DNA from 3 places in the Streptomyces sp. GSL17-111 genome. Region 1 is predicted to be linked to each of the others. Evidence: predicted binding sites of a transcription regulator. Region 1 holds the regulator's gene; each other region holds the start of a gene.
What was found. The regulator HrcA, encoded in region 1, represses chaperone genes, less so after heat shock. The targets are predictions, from matches to a motif close to TTNGCACTCNGNNNNNCNGAGTGCNAA.
Positions count from the first base shown of each region.

Region 2: the regulator HrcA is predicted to act here: its motif matches at 2,230-2,256, upstream of groL (chaperonin GroEL).
Region 3: the regulator HrcA is predicted to act here: its motif matches at 3,769-3,795, upstream of groES (co-chaperone GroES).

Region 1 covers NZ_JBAJNS010000001.1:4,432,892-4,437,825, forward strand. The annotation lists gene V6D49_RS19780 (DUF3097 domain-containing protein) at 1-12, opposite strand, end outside; gene V6D49_RS19785 (MBL fold metallo-hydrolase) at 49-780, opposite strand; gene hrcA (heat-inducible transcriptional repressor HrcA) at 977-1,993, shown strand; gene dnaJ (molecular chaperone DnaJ) at 1,994-3,121, shown strand; gene V6D49_RS19800 (nitronate monooxygenase) at 3,192-4,247, shown strand; gene V6D49_RS19805 (16S rRNA (uracil(1498)-N(3))-methyltransferase) at 4,244-4,934, shown strand, end outside.
Region 2 covers NZ_JBAJNS010000001.1:3,603,655-3,608,588, reverse strand. The annotation lists gene V6D49_RS16010 (alanine/glycine:cation symporter family protein) at 1-214, opposite strand, end outside; gene groL (chaperonin GroEL) at 474-2,102, opposite strand; gene V6D49_RS16000 (RNA polymerase sigma factor) at 2,444-3,052, shown strand; gene V6D49_RS15995 (transmembrane transport protein) at 3,049-3,576, shown strand; gene V6D49_RS15990 (cold-shock protein) at 3,659-3,862, opposite strand; gene V6D49_RS15985 (MoaD/ThiS family protein) at 4,349-4,630, opposite strand; gene thrC (threonine synthase) at 4,666-4,934, opposite strand, start outside.
Region 3 covers NZ_JBAJNS010000001.1:2,203,718-2,208,651, forward strand. The annotation lists gene V6D49_RS09460 (SDR family NAD(P)-dependent oxidoreductase) at 1-670, shown strand, start outside; gene V6D49_RS09465 (ester cyclase) at 778-1,485, shown strand; gene groL (chaperonin GroEL) at 1,571-3,196, opposite strand; gene groES (co-chaperone GroES) at 3,316-3,624, opposite strand; gene V6D49_RS09480 (polysaccharide deacetylase family protein) at 3,911-4,885, opposite strand.

The DNA.
Region 1 (4,934 bases):
GTTGCGGCGCATCCCCGCATTGTGCCCCCGCCCCGTGCGGAGCCGTCCTCACGCGTCCCCTGACTCGGTGGCGAAGCGGGCGCGGAGGGCGTCGCGCTGGGCCCGGACGAAGGCGGCGTCGACGAGCGCACCGTGGCCGGGGACGTACACGGCGTCCGGCCCGCCGAGGGCGAGGAGGCGGCCGAGGGCGTCGGGCCACACCCCGAGGTGCGCGTCGGGCCCGGCCTGCGGTTCACCGGACTCCTCGACCAGGTCGCCGCAGAAGACGACCTCCGGGTCGCCCGGCACGAAGACGGCCAGGTCGTGCGCCGTGTGCCCGGGGCCGACGTTGGCCAGCATCACCTGACGCCCGCCGCCCAGCGAGAGCGTCAGCTCGCCGCACACCTGGTGGTGCGGGGCGACCAGGACGTCGACCGCCCCGGCGGCCTCGTCGGGTGCCAGGCCGTGACGGACGGCGTCGGCCCGCAGCTCGTCGGCGAGCCGGGGGAGCAGCGCCGTCATGCCGACCGCGCCGTAGACCTCGACCCCGGCGAACGCGGCGGTGCCGAGCACGTGGTCGAAGTGGGGGTGGGTGAGGGCGATGTGCGTCACAGGAAGGCCGAACAGCTCCTGGACCTGCCGCCGGATCGCGGCGCCCGCGCGCAGGGAGGCGCCGGTGTCGACGACCAGCACGCCGTCGCGCCCGCGCACCGCCCCGACCGTCTCGTCCCAGCCGGGCAGCCGCCGCCGCACCACACCGGGCGCCGGCTCCTCCCACTCCCCGTTCAGCAGTGCCGTCATACGGCCGACGCTAACGGCATGGGGGCCGCCGCGCCCGTCGCGGGGTACGGTCGGTCCGGCCGCCCTTGCCCGGGCCGTGGTACCCGGCCGTACACTGGTCCCGGGAATTGGCACTCGGGCCCCCCGAGTGCCAGGGCGGGAATGACCGGGAACGACAGGGCAGGACGAGGCACGGCCGGACGGGAGGTGCGCCACCATGCTCAGCGAACGTCGACTCCAGGTGCTGCGCGCCATCGTCCAGGACTACGTGGGCACCGAGGAGCCGGTGGGCTCCAAGGCGCTCACCGAGCGGCACAGCCTCAACGTCTCCCCGGCCACCGTGCGCAACGACATGGCCGCGCTGGAGGACGAGGGCTACATCGCCCAGCCGCACACCAGCGCGGGCCGCATCCCCACGGACAAGGGCTACCGGCTCTTCGTGGACCGGCTGGCGGGCGTCAAGCCCATGTCGGTGCCCGAGCGGCGCGCGGTGCAGCACTTCCTCGACGGCGCGGTGGACCTCGACGACGTCGTCGGCCGGACGGTGCGGCTGCTGGCGCAGCTCACCCGGCAGGTCGCCGTCGTGCAGTACCCGTCGCTGACGCGGTCCACGGTGCGGCACGTGGAGCTGCTGGCGCTGGCCCCGGCCCGCGTCATGCTGGTCCTCATCACCGACACCGGCCGGGTCGAGCAGCGCATGGTCGACTGCCCCGACCCGGTGGGCGAGGCGTCCGTGGCCGACCTGCGGGCGCGGCTGAACAGCCGGGTCGCGGGCCAGCGGTTCACCGAGGTGCCCCGCCTCGTGCAGGACCTGGCGGAGTCGTTCGACGCGGAGGACCGCGGCGCGGTCTCGGCGGTCGTGGCGACGCTGCTGGAGACGCTCGTCGAGGAGACCGAGGAGCGCCTGCTGATCGGCGGCACGGCGAACCTGACCCGGTTCGGGCACGACTTCCCGCTGACGATCCGGCCCGTGCTGGAGGCGCTGGAGGAGCAGGTCGTGCTGCTCAAGCTGCTCGGTGAGGCCACGGACCCGGGCGTCACCGTGCGGATCGGGCACGAGAACGAGCACGAGGGTCTCAATTCCACGTCCGTCGTGTCGGTCGGTTACGGTTCCGGCGACCAGACGGTCGCCAAACTCGGCGTGGTCGGACCGACCCGCATGGACTACCCCGGAACGATGGGAGCGGTACGCGCAGTGGCACGTTACGTCGGACAGTTTCTCGCGGAGTCGTAAGTGGCCACGGACTACTACGCGGTCCTGGGCGTGCAGCGCGACGCTTCGCAGGACGAGATCAAGAAGGCATTCCGCCGGCTGGCGCGCGAGCTGCACCCGGATGTGAACCCGGACCCGAAGACCCAGGAGCGGTTCAAGGAGATCAACACCGCTTACGAGGTGTTGTCGGACCCGCAGAAGAAGCAGATGTACGACCTGGGCGGCGACCCGGCCGGCCCGGGTGGCGGCGGTGGCTTCGGCGCGGGCGGCTTCGGCAACTTCTCCGACATCATGGACGCCTTCTTCGGGACGACCGCCCAGCGCGGTCCGCGGTCGCGCACCCGCCGGGGCCAGGACGCCATGATCCGGCTGGAGATCACCCTGGAGGAGGCCGCGTTCGGCACCACCAAGGAGATCCAGGTCGACACCGCCACGGTGTGCGGCACGTGCAGCGGCGAGGGCGCCGCGCCGGGCACCTCGGCGCAGACCTGCGACATGTGCCGGGGCCGGGGCGAGGTCTCCCAGGTCACCCGGTCCTTCCTGGGCCAGGTCATGACGTCCCGCCCGTGCCCGCAGTGCCAGGGGTTCGGCACGGTCGTCCCCACGCCCTGCCCGGAGTGCGCGGGCGACGGACGCATCCGCTCCCGCCGCAGCCTCACGGTCAAGATCCCGGCCGGTGTCGACAACGGCACCCGGATCCAGCTCGCGGGGGAGGGCGAGGTCGGCCCCGGCGGCGGCCCGGCCGGCGACCTCTACGTCGAGATCCGCGAGACGCCGCACCCGGTCTTCCAGCGCCGGGGCGACGACCTGCACTGCACGGTCACCATCCCCATGACGGCCGCCGCGCTGGGCACCAAGTGCCCGCTGGAGACGCTGGACGGCGTCGAGGACGTGGACATCCGGCCCGGCACCCAGTCCGGCCAGTCCATCCCCCTGCACGGGCGCGGTGTGACGCACCTGCGTGGCTCCGGCCGGGGCGACCTCATCGTGCACGTCGAGGTGCAGACGCCGGGCAAGCTGGAGCCCGAGCAGGAGGAGCTGCTGCGCAAGCTGGCGAAGCTGCGCGGCGAGGAGCGTCCCACGGGCCAGTTCCAGCCGGGTCAGCAGGGCCTGTTCTCCCGGCTGAAGGACGCCTGGAGCGGCCGGTGATCCACCGGTGACCGGGCACCCGCCGCCCCCGCTGAGCGCCCTGTACGAGCACCCGGTCGTGCAGGCGCCGATGGCGGGTGGCGGCTCCGGGCCCGAGCTGGCCGCCGCCGTGAGCGAGGCGGGCGGCCTCGGGTTCCTCGCCGCCGGGTACAAGACACCGGAGGCCCTGTACGCCGAGATCCGCGAGCTGCGGCGGCGCACCGGCCGGCCCTTCGGCGTCAACCTCTTCCTGCCGCAGCCGCCCGTCGGTCCCGGCAAGGACGCCTCGGCGCGGATCGCCGTCTACGCGGAGCAGCTCGCGGGCGAGGCCGAGTGGTACAAGACGGAGCTGGGCGATCCGGAGCTGGGGACCGACGACGGGTACGACGGCAAGCTCGCCGTCCTGCTCGACGATCCCGTCCCGGTGGTCAGCTTCACCTTCGGCTGCCCCGATCCGGCGGTGCTCGAGCGGCTGGCCGCCGTGGGCACGGTGACGGTCGTCACGGTCACCTCGCCGAGCGAGGCCCGTGCCGCGCACCGGGCCGGGGCCGACGCGCTGTGTGTGCAGGGTGTCGAGGCGGGTGGCCACCTGAGCGTCCACCAGCCCGACCCCCGCGACGACGCCCCGGGGGTCGGGCTCGCGCTGCTGCCGCTGCTGGCGGCCGTCGCCGAAGCGGTGCCGCTGCCGCTCGTGGCGGCCGGCGGCATCATGCGCGGCGGGCAGATCGCCGCCGTCCTCGCGGCGGGCGCGAGCGCGGCGCAGTTGGGGACCGCGTTCCTCGCCTGCCCCGAGTCCGGCGCCCATCCGCTGCACAAGGCGGCACTGACCAGCTCCCTCTACACGCGCACGGAGCTGACCCGCGCGTTCACCGGACGACCGGCCCGTGGCCTGGTCAACCGCTTCCTGCGGGAGCACGGCCCCTACGCACCGGCGGCCTACCCGCAGCTCCACCACCTCACCGCGCCCCTGCGCAGGGCCGCCGCCGCGGCGGGTGACCCGCAGGGCATGGCCCTGTGGGCCGGCCAGGGCCACCGGCTGGCCCGTCCGCTGCCGGCCGCCGAACTCGTCGCCCTGCTGACCGCCGAACTGTACGAGGCCCGCGCCGCCCTGCCCGGCCGGCGGACCGAGCCCGGGGGCCCGGCATGACCGCCCCCGTCTTCGTCGTCGAACCGGGACGGCTGCGGACGGGGCCGGTTCTGCTGGACGGCCCCGAGGGACGGCACGCCGTCTCGGTCAAGCGGCTGCGCGCGGGGGAGGAGGTCGTGCTCACCGACGGCGCCGGGACGGGCGGCCACGGCACGGTGACGGCCGCCTCCGGGAAGGACCGGCTGGAGGTCGACGTCCGGGAGGTGCGCACCGAGCCCGCACCGCATCCGAGGATCACGGTCGTCCAGGCGCTGCCGAAGGGCGATCGGGGCGAGCTGGCGGTGGAGACGATGACGGAGACCGGCGTCGACGCCATCGTGCCCTGGACGGCGTCCCGCTGCATCACGCAGTGGAAGGGCGAACGCGGGGCCAGGTCGCTGGCCAAGTGGCGTGCCACCGCCCGCGAGGCGGGCAAGCAGGCGCGCCGGCTGCGGTTCCCCGACGTCGCCGAGCCCGTCTCGACCCGGCGGCTCGGCCCGCTGCTGGCCGGGGCCGCGTTCGCCGCCGTGCTGCACGAGGAGGGCGGCGAGCCGCTGGCCCGCGCCGAACTCCCGCCGCAGGGCGACATCGTGCTCGTCGTCGGGCCGGAGGGCGGGGTCAGCCCGGAGGAGCTGGCGGCCTGCGCGGAGGCGGGCGCGCGCCCGTACCGACTCGGCCCGACCGTGCTGCGCACCTCCACCGCCGGCA
Region 2 (4,934 bases), 830 kb from region 1:
TCCGGGCGGCGGCGGAGATGGTGAACGCGCCGAAGGGGCTGACGCCCCCGGCGGGACGGTCCTTGAGGACCCGCAGCATGTCCGGCAGCAGCCGGATCTGGGCCCCGCGCGAGCGGAGGGTGAAGTAGAGACCGGCGACCGCGACGAGCGGGATCAGCAGATAGGTCCAGAAGACGTCGTTGACGTCGACGATCAGGGCGTCAAGCGTGCTCATGGGCGTGGTGCGTCCCGTCCTCGTGAGTCGGGTGGACTGTCCGGGGTCCGACGGCGGGACGGTACGGATCGCGTACGCGGGCCGGTCGGCTCACGGGAGGTTATCCAGGGCCGGACACGGCTGAACAGACGCGCCTGACGTGCGCATTCTCACAGAAAAGCGGCGATTCGGGAGGTTCCTCGGAAAAGCCGCTGGGGCGGCACCCGGTGAGGGTGCCGCCCCAGCGCCCCGGAAAGGGGAGGACGCTGATCCGCGGGGATCAGAAGTCCATGCCACCGCCCATGCCACCGGTCGGGTCGGCCGCGCCGGCGGCCGCCTTCTCCGGCTTGTCGGCGATGACGGCCTCGGTGGTGAGGAACAGCGCGGCGATCGACGCGGCGTTCTGCAGCGCCGAGCGCGTCACCTTGGCGGGGTCGATGATGCCTTCGGCGATCATGTCGACGTACTCGCCGGTGGCGGCGTTCAGACCGTGACCCGGGGTCAGGTTGCGCACCTTCTCCACGATGACGCCGCCCTCGAGACCGGCGTTGACCGCGATCTGCTTGAGCGGGGCCTCCAGGGCCAGCTTGACGGCGGCGGCACCGGTGGCCTCGTCGCCGTCCAGCTCCAGCTTCTCGAAGACGCTGGACGCCTGGAGCAGGGCCACGCCACCACCGGCGACGATGCCCTCCTCGACGGCGGCCTTGGCGTTGCGCACCGCGTCCTCGATGCGGTGCTTGCGCTCCTTGAGCTCCACCTCGGTGGCGGCGCCGGCCTTGATGACGGCCACGCCGCCGGCCAGCTTCGCGAGGCGCTCCTGGAGCTTCTCGCGGTCGTAGTCCGAGTCGGAGTTCTCGATCTCGGCGCGGATCTGGTTGACCCGGCCCTGGACCTGGTCGCTCTCACCGGCACCGTCGACGATGGTCGTCTCGTCCTTGGTGACGACGACCTTGCGGGCGCGGCCGAGCAGCTCCAGACCGGCGTTCTCCAGCTTGAGGCCGACCTCCTCGGAGACGACCTGGCCACCGGTGAGGATGGCGATGTCGCCGAGCATGGCCTTGCGGCGGTCGCCGAAGCCCGGGGCCTTGACGGCGACGGACTTGAAGGTGCCGCGGATCTTGTTGACGATCAGGGTGGACAGGGCCTCACCCTCGACGTCCTCGGCGATGATCAGCAGCGGCTTGCCCGACTGCATGACCTTCTCCAGGAGCGGGAGCAGCTCCTTGACGTTGCCGATCTTGGAGTTCGCGATGAGGATGTACGGGTCGTCGTAGACGGTCTCCATACGCTCCATGTCGGTCGCGAAGTACGCCGAGATGTAGCCCTTGTCGAAGCGCATACCCTCGGTGAGCTCCAGCTCCAGACCGAAGGTCTGGGACTCCTCGACGGTGATGACGCCTTCCTTGCCGACCTTGTCCATGGCCTCGGCGATCAGCTCGCCGATCTGGACGTCGGCGGCGGAGATGGAGGCGGTGGAGGCGATCTGCTCCTTCGTCTCCACGTCCTTGGCCTGCTCCAGCAGGGCGGCGGAGACGGCCTCGGTGGCGCGCTCGATGCCGCGCTTGAGCGCCATCGGGTTGGCACCGGCGGCCACGTTCCGCAGACCCTCGCGGACCAGTGCCTGGGCGAGGACGGTCGCGGTCGTCGTGCCGTCACCGGCGACGTCGTCCGTCTTCTTGGCGACCTCCTTGACGAGCTCGGCGCCGATCTTCTCGTAGGCGTCCTCGAGCTCGATCTCCTTGGCGATGGAGACACCGTCGTTGGTGATCGTGGGGGCGCCCCACTTCTTCTCCAGCACGACGTTGCGACCCTTGGGGCCAAGCGTGACCTTGACGGCGTCGGCGAGCTGGTTCATGCCGCGTTCGAGGCCGCGCCGCGCCTCCTCGTCGAACGCGATGATCTTGGCCATGTGAAGTGGTCCTCCCAGGACTGGGGTGGATTGCTCCGGACCGCGCTGGCGCCCGCGACGGACGGCCTGCGGGGCCTGGCGTTCCTTCCGCCGGGCCTCGCGGACCTCACCGAACCGGTCCTTCTTTTTGTCACTCTCACGTGCAGAGTGCTAAGCCCAATGATTAGCACTCGACCCCTCCGAGTGCAAGCGCCCCCGCATCGGGAGCGCCCCGGCGCCGCGTCCTCCGCCACGCCGGAGCGGCGGCGTGAACCGTTCCACCCCGGCCGCCGACTTACCGGTGACGTGCCGGTCGAGCAGCGGGAACACCGCACCGGCACGACGGAGAGAAGGAGGGTCGGGTGCACGAGGCCAAGGCCAAGGACGAGGACGAGGCCGAGGGCGAGGGCGAGGCCGAGGGCGAGGGCGAGGGCGGAGCCCTGCTGGTGGTGCGCTGCCAACTCGGGGAGCGGCAGGCGTTCACCGAGCTGGTGCGGGCCTGGCACGGCCCGCTGTGGCGGTACCTGCGGGCCATGACCGGCGGGGACGGCGTCGCGGACGACCTCGCGCAGGAGACGTGGATCGGCGTCCTGCGGGGGCTGCCGAAACTGCGGGAGCCCGGCCGGTTCGCGCCCTGGTTGTTCACCATCGCGCGACGCGCCCTCGCGGATCACCTCCGGCGCAGCCGCGCGGCGCCGCTCGGGCCCGTGGACCTCGCCGACGCACCCGAGGTGACGGCCGAACCGGGGGACTTCCCGGGCGACGTCCTGGACCGGCTGGAGGTCCACGCCGGGCTGGCGGCCCTGCCGCCCGCCGAACGCGAGGTGCTGGTGCTGTTCCACCTCGCGGACCTGCCGACGGCCGCCTGCGCCGACGTGCTCGGCGTTCCGCCGGGCACGGTCAAGAGCCGGCTCTTCCGCGCCCGCCGCATGCTGCGCGACATCCTGACCGAGAGGGGTCACGACCGATGAACGAGAACGACCGCCGCATCCCGGGCGACCGTCGCACGGCACCCCGGGAGGTACCGGAGGAGTTGGCGCGCACGCTGGCGCGCGAGACCTCGCTGGGACGCCGGGTGCGCCACCTCGCGACCGGCCTCGTCGGGGGCTGCGGGGCCGCGCTGCTGACACTGCTGTGGGCGACCGAGCCGACGCCGCTTCCGGTGCGGACCCGCGTCGCGTTCGCCGGGCTGATCGCCGTCGGCCTGGCCTGGGCCGCCCTGGCCTGCTGGACCCTGACGCGGCGTCACCCGCTGTACGGGGCCGACCGGGTGCTTGCGGCGGGCGTCGCGCTCGCCGCCACCTCCGCGACCGCGCTGGGCGCCGTCGTCCTCACGGCCGTGCGGGGAACGGCCGCCCTGGCCGTGGGCACGGGGCTGACCGGCGCCCTCGCGGTGACGGCCGCGGCGCTGCTCCTGGGGCGGGCCCGGAGCCGTCGACGGGCCCTGCTGCGCCGGCGCGACGCCCTGCGGGCGGATTCCCGGACGGCGGGCTGACGGGGCGTCAGCGGATCGGGGAACGCCGAAGGGCCCGGCTGCGGCCGGGCCCTTCGAACGTGTGGTGTGTGGCGGTCGTCGCTCAGGCGCTGAGACGGACCATGTCCGCCTGCGGCCCCTTCTGCCCCTGCGAGATCTCGAACTCGACCCGCTGCCCTTCCTCAAGGGTGCGGTAGCCGTCCATCTGAATCGCGCTGTAGTGGACGAACACGTCCGCACCACCGTCGACCGCGATGAAGCCGTAGCCCTTCTCCGCGTTGAACCACTTGACGGTGCCCTGAGCCATTCCTAACTCCCCTATTACTGGCCCTTGCACGAGCCCGCACTCCGCGGACCCGGGTCAGAGTCACCCCCTGGGTCGTGAGGGTGTTGTGCGCCGGAACGCGTCGACCGCCGCTGAATGTATCTGGATGAACGCCCTGTGCAACAGGTCAATCAGACGAGAAATCCGCACAGGACACATCGGTCGACAACGGGCACACGGCATCGAACCGGTGCGATTCCGGCCGGGCATAGCCGGGCCAACGCGACAAAAGTCCCTGCGCTTCGGGCAGAACTTGGCGCACAACTTGTCGTTGTGTGTCACATCCGAAAGGGGGTTCGGGGCACACCCTACCGCTTCGCGGAAGTCGGAACGCACCCTTCCGGTTAGCGGAGCCGCGCGACGGGTCGCGCGCCGGGCCACCGCCGCCCGGGACGCCGTGCGGAACGCCGTGTGGTCCCGCACCCGGAAGGGGCGGGACCACACGAACGGGACGCGGCAGGACGTGCCTTACACCGCACCACCGGCGACGGCGGGGATGATGGAGACGCCGGCGCCGTCCGGGGTCGGCGTCGCGAGGCCCTCGGCGAAGCGGACGTCGTCGTCGTTGACGTAGATGTTCACGAACCGGCGCAGCTTGCCGGTGTCGTCCAGCACGCGGGCGCTGATGCCCGTGTGGTTCTTCTCCAGGTCGGCCAGCACCTCGCCGAGGGTCGCGCCCTCGGCGGCGACCTCGGCCTGACCGCCGGTGTAGGTGCGCAGGATGGTCGGGATGCGGACGTTGACGCTCATGTGCGGTTCACCTTCGTGGGTCGTGGGTGCGGGGTTCAGGCCAGGCCGGCGGCGCGGAAGGCGTCCAGCGAGGGGCGGATGACGGCGCTCGGCCCGGTCGTCGGCGCGACGGCGTCCAGCGTCTTCAGGCCGTCACCCGTGTTGAGGACGACGGTCGTCAGGGTGGGGTCGAGCAGGCCGTCCTCGATCAGCTTGCGGGTGACGCCCACCGTCACCCCGCCCGCCGTCTCCGCGAAGATGCCCTCCGTGCGGGCCAGCAGCTTGATGGCGTCCACGACCTGCGCGTCGGTGACGTCCTCCACGG
Region 3 (4,934 bases), 2.2 Mb from region 1:
CGAACGGCTGGCGCGGCAGGCCACCGAGCTGCACGACCGGCACGGCATCGAGGCGTCCACGCTGCGGGCCGACCTGGCCACGGAGGAGGGCATCACCGCCGTCGCCCGGCGGCTGGGCGACCGGCGCCACCCGGTGGACCTGCTGGTCAACAACGCGGGCTTCGGCACCAAGGGCCGCTTCCTGGAGGTGTCGGAGGAGGACGAGCTGCGGATGCTGCGCGTGCACTGCGAGGCGGTGCTGCGGCTGACGTCGGCGGCGGCCGGGGCGATGCGGGAGCGCGGCCGGGGCGGGGTGGTGAACGTCGCCTCCGTGGCCGCGTTCGTGCCGCGCGGGACGTACGGGGCGAGCAAGGCGTGGGTCGTGCAGTTCACGCAGGGGGCCGCGCAGGACCTGGCGGACTCGGGGGTGCGGATGCTGGCGCTGTGCCCGGGGTTCGTGCGGACCGAGTTCCACGAGCGGGCCGGGATGTCGGCCTCGGACGTCCCGGGGTGGATGTGGCTGGACGCCGACCGGGTCGTGGACGCCGCGCTGAAGGACCTCGCCCGGGGCCGGACGCTCTCCGTGCCGGACGCCCGGTACAAGACGCTGCTGGGCGCGAGCAAGCTGGTGCCGCGCGGGCTGCTGGGCCGGGTGTCGTCCAGCTCGGGCCGCAAGTACGCACCGAAGTAGGGGCCCGCCGTCACCGTGCCGCCCACGCCACGCCCAGGCGTCGGTTTCGCGGGAGGCATAGCCTGGAGATGTCCCCCTTCACCGATGGCCGACCGTAGGAGGCCGTCATGACATTCGTGCAGCTCATCGACTGTAAAACCAGCCGGGTCGACGACATGAACCGGCTGCTGGACTCCTGGGTGGAGGCGACCCGGGGCAAGCGGACGGCGACCCACGCCCTCGTCGGCCGCGACCGGTCCAGCTCCACCCACGTGGTGGAGATCGTCGAGTTCCCCTCCTACGAGGAGGCGATGCGGAACTCGAACCTGCCCGAGACCGACCGGATCTTCCAGGAGATGGTGGCGCTCTGTGACGAGATGCCGCAGTTCACGGACCTGGACGTGGTGCGGGACGAGCAGCTGAACAAGGACACCGCCCGCCGGGTCTTCGAAGAGGTGCTGTCCGAGCGGGACTACGCCGCGCTGGAGGACTACTTCCACGCGGACTACGTGGAGCACGACCCGGCCAACCCCACGGGCGACCTGCACGGCCTTGACGAGGCACGGGAGAACCTGCGGGAGGAACTCGACCCGTTCGAACCCCGGTTCACGGTGCTGGGCGCCGTGGCCGACGGTGACCTGGTCAGCCAGCGCTTCGAGGCCGCGGCGCGGCACGTGGGCACCTTCATGGGCACCGAGCCGACCGGCAGGGAGTTCACGCTCACCGGCCACGTGACGTTCCGGTTCCAGGACGGCAAGATCGCCGAGAGCTGGTTCAACTGGGACAACGCCCGGCTGCTCGCGGAGATCGGCGCCGTCGAACTGCCCCGGCCGTAGGCGCGGCACCGCGCCGGGCCCGGACGCCGACAGGCCCCCACCCGCCAGGGGTGGGGGCCTGCGTCAGGCGGTGTGCCGGGCCTGGTCAGTGCGCGTGGCCGTGACCGTGGCCGTGACCGGCGTCCTCCTCCTCGGCCGGCTTCTCGACGACCAGGGTCTCGGTCGTGAGGAGCAGGGAGGCGATGGACGCGGCGTTCTCCAGGGCGGAGCGGGTGACCTTCACCGGGTCGATGACGCCGGCCTTGACCAGGTCGCCGTACTCGCCGGTGGCGGCGTTGAAGCCGTGGCCCTTCTCCATCTCGGCGACCTTGGAGGTGATGACGTAGCCCTCCAGGCCGGCGTTCTCCGCGATCCAGCGCAGCGGCTCGACGACGGCGCGACGCACGACGGCGACGCCGGTGGCCTCGTCGTCGGACTTGCCCAGGCTGTCGGCCAGGACCTTCGCGGAGTGGACGAGCGCGGAGCCGCCACCGGAGACGATGCCCTCCTCGACCGCGGCGCGGGTCGCGGAGATGGCGTCCTCCAGGCGGTGCTTCTTCTCCTTGAGCTCGACCTCGGTGGCCGCGCCGACGCGGATGACGCACACGCCGCCGGCCAGCTTGGCGAGGCGCTCCTGGAGCTTCTCGCGGTCCCAGTCGGAGTCGGTGTTGTCGATCTCGGCCTTGATCTGCGCGACGCGGGCCTGCACGTCGTCGCTGGTCCCGGCGCCGTCGACGATGGTGGTGTCGTCCTTGGTGACGGTGACGCGGCGGGCGGAGCCCAGCACGTCCAGGCCGACCTGGTCGAGCTTGAGGCCGACCTCCTCGGCGACGACGGTGCCGCCGGTGAGGGTGGCCATGTCGCCGAGCATCGCCTTGCGGCGGTCACCGAAGCCGGGAGCCTTGACGGCGACGGCGTTGAAGGTGCCGCGGATCTTGTTGACGACCAGCGTGGACAGGGCCTCGCCCTCGACGTCCTCGGCGATGATCAGCAGCGGGCGGGAGCCGCCGGCCTGCATGATCTTCTCCAGCAGCGGCAGCAGGTCGGCGATGGCCGAGATCTTGCCCTGGTGGATGAGGATGTACGGGTCGTCGAGGACGGCCTCCATCCGCTCCTGGTCGGTGACCATGTAGGGCGAGAGGTAGCCCTTGTCGAAGGCCATGCCCTCGGTGAAGTCCAGCTCCAGGCCGAAGGTCTGCGACTCCTCGACGGTGATGACGCCGTCCTTGCCGACCTTGTCCATGGCCTCGGCGATCAGCTCGCCGACCTGCTTGTCCTGCGCGGACAGACCGGCCACCGAGGCGATGTCGGCCTTGGAGTCGATCGGGCTGGCGGAAGCGATCAGGTCGTCGGAGACGGCCTTGACGGCGGCGTCGATGCCCTTCTTCAGGGCGGCCGGGGAGGCGCCGGCGGCGACGTTGCGCAGGCCCTCGCGGACGAGCGCCTGGGCCAGCACGGTGGCGGTGGTGGTGCCGTCACCCGCGATGTCGTTGGTCTTGGTCGCCACCTCCTTGACGAGCTGGGCGCCGAGGTTCTCGTACGGGTCCTCGACCTCGACCTCACGCGCGATGGTGACGCCGTCGTTGGTGATGGTCGGGGCGCCGAACTTCTTGTCGATGACGACGTTGCGGCCCTTGGGGCCGATCGTCACCTTGACGGTGTCGGCCAGCTTGTTGACGCCGCGCTCCAGGGCGCGACGGGCGTCCTCGTCGAACTTCAGGATCTTCGCCATGGCGTAGAGAGGTCCTCTCAGGGCTTTGTGGGCGTATCACAAACGAACCGCGCCCTGGCCCCGGCTGTCTGTGACGGGGAACCAGGGCGCGGATCGACACACGGATGTGCGGGGGTGCCTTACTTCTCGATGATCGCGAGCACGTCGCGAGCCGAGAGGACGAGGTACTCCTCGTTGTTGTACTTCACCTCGGTGCCGCCGTACTTGCTGTACAGAACGACGTCACCGACCTTCACGTCGAGCGGCAGGCGGTTACCGTCCTCGAAGCGGCCCGGGCCCACGGCCAGGACGGTGCCCTCCTGGGGCTTCTCCTTGGCGGTGTCCGGAATGACCAGGCCCGAGGCCGTGGTCTGCTCGGCGTCGAGCGGCTGGACCACGATGCGGTCCTCAAGCGGCTTGATGGCAACCTTGGAGCTGGCGGTCGTCACGATCCGACCTCCCCCTTCGGAGATCTCACGGGGTCTTATGTCTAGAGGTGGCGACCTGGTCGATCCGTCGTCGCGGGTGCCGGACCTTCCCGTCGCGCCTGGCACTCCCCGGTGGAGAGTGCCAACGGTGAGACTATGCCTCGGTTAGCACTCGGTCAAGCGGAGTGCCAACGCCACACCGCGCGTCGTCGGATCCGGCACCCGGAACGGCCCCTTCCACCCGCCGCACGGCCGTCCGCCACACCCGCCCCGCCCGCCGTCCGGCCCTCCGGACCGCGGGGCCCGGTCAGATGTAGTCCTCCAGGCGGGCGAGGGCGAAGCCCTGGTCGGTGGCGGTCTTCAGGGTGCGGCGCAGCATGTCGTTCATGGTGCCGCCCCACTCGTCCGGCCCGCGGAAGTGGGTGAGGATGATGTCGCCGGGGTGGAAGGTGCGGTCGGCGCGGCCCCAGTCGAACTTCTTGGCCCACGCCTCCTCGGCCCACAGCGGGACGGCCTCGATGCCGCAGGTGGCCGCCGCACGGAGCGTGTCGCGGTTGTAGGCGCCGTAGGGCGGGCGGAACAGCCGCGGCGTCACCCCGATCTCCTTCTTCAGCACCTCCTGCATGTCGCAGATCTCGCGGCGCTGCCGCTCGTAGGAGAGCTTCGGCATCTCCTTGTGGTGCAGGGTGTGGTTCTGGACGGCGGCGCCGTCGCGGTGCATGCGGCGGAAGTAGTCGTAGTCGTCCTTGGCCACGTAGTCGGAGAGGAACGCGCTGTAGGGGATGTCGAGTTCCCGCAGCATGCGGGTGAAGCGCGGGTCCTTGTGCCAGCCGTCGTCGATGGTGAGGAAGACGACCTTGTCGTCGGTGGGGACGCGGACGAGGACCGGCGGCAGCCCCTCGTCCGCGATGAGCCCGGGGGTGCTGGCGAGCTCGACCTTCTGCCGGGGCGGCGCCGGGGGGCGCAGCGGGGGCGTGGCGAGCCCCCAGCGTTTCGCGGCGGCGACGCGACGGGCCTCGGCCCGCTCCAGGCCGTGGGCGTAGTCGGCGAGGGAGGCGGCGGCGTACTCGGCGCCGACGCGCTCCGCCTCGCCGAGCGGCAGCCCTTCCACGGCGGCGGCGAGCGGCTCGTCGAGCGGGGCGCGGCCGTCGGGGACGTGGCCGGTCCCGGAGACGGCGGCGCACGAGACGGCGAGCACGACGACGGTGGAGGCGCCGGCGGCGCGCCGGAGCTGACGCCAGTTCCGCGACCCTTTCCTGTCATCTTGTCTGATTTGTCTGATGATCGGCATAACGCCGGATCGTGCCAGCAGCCGGGGCCCGGAGGGCGAC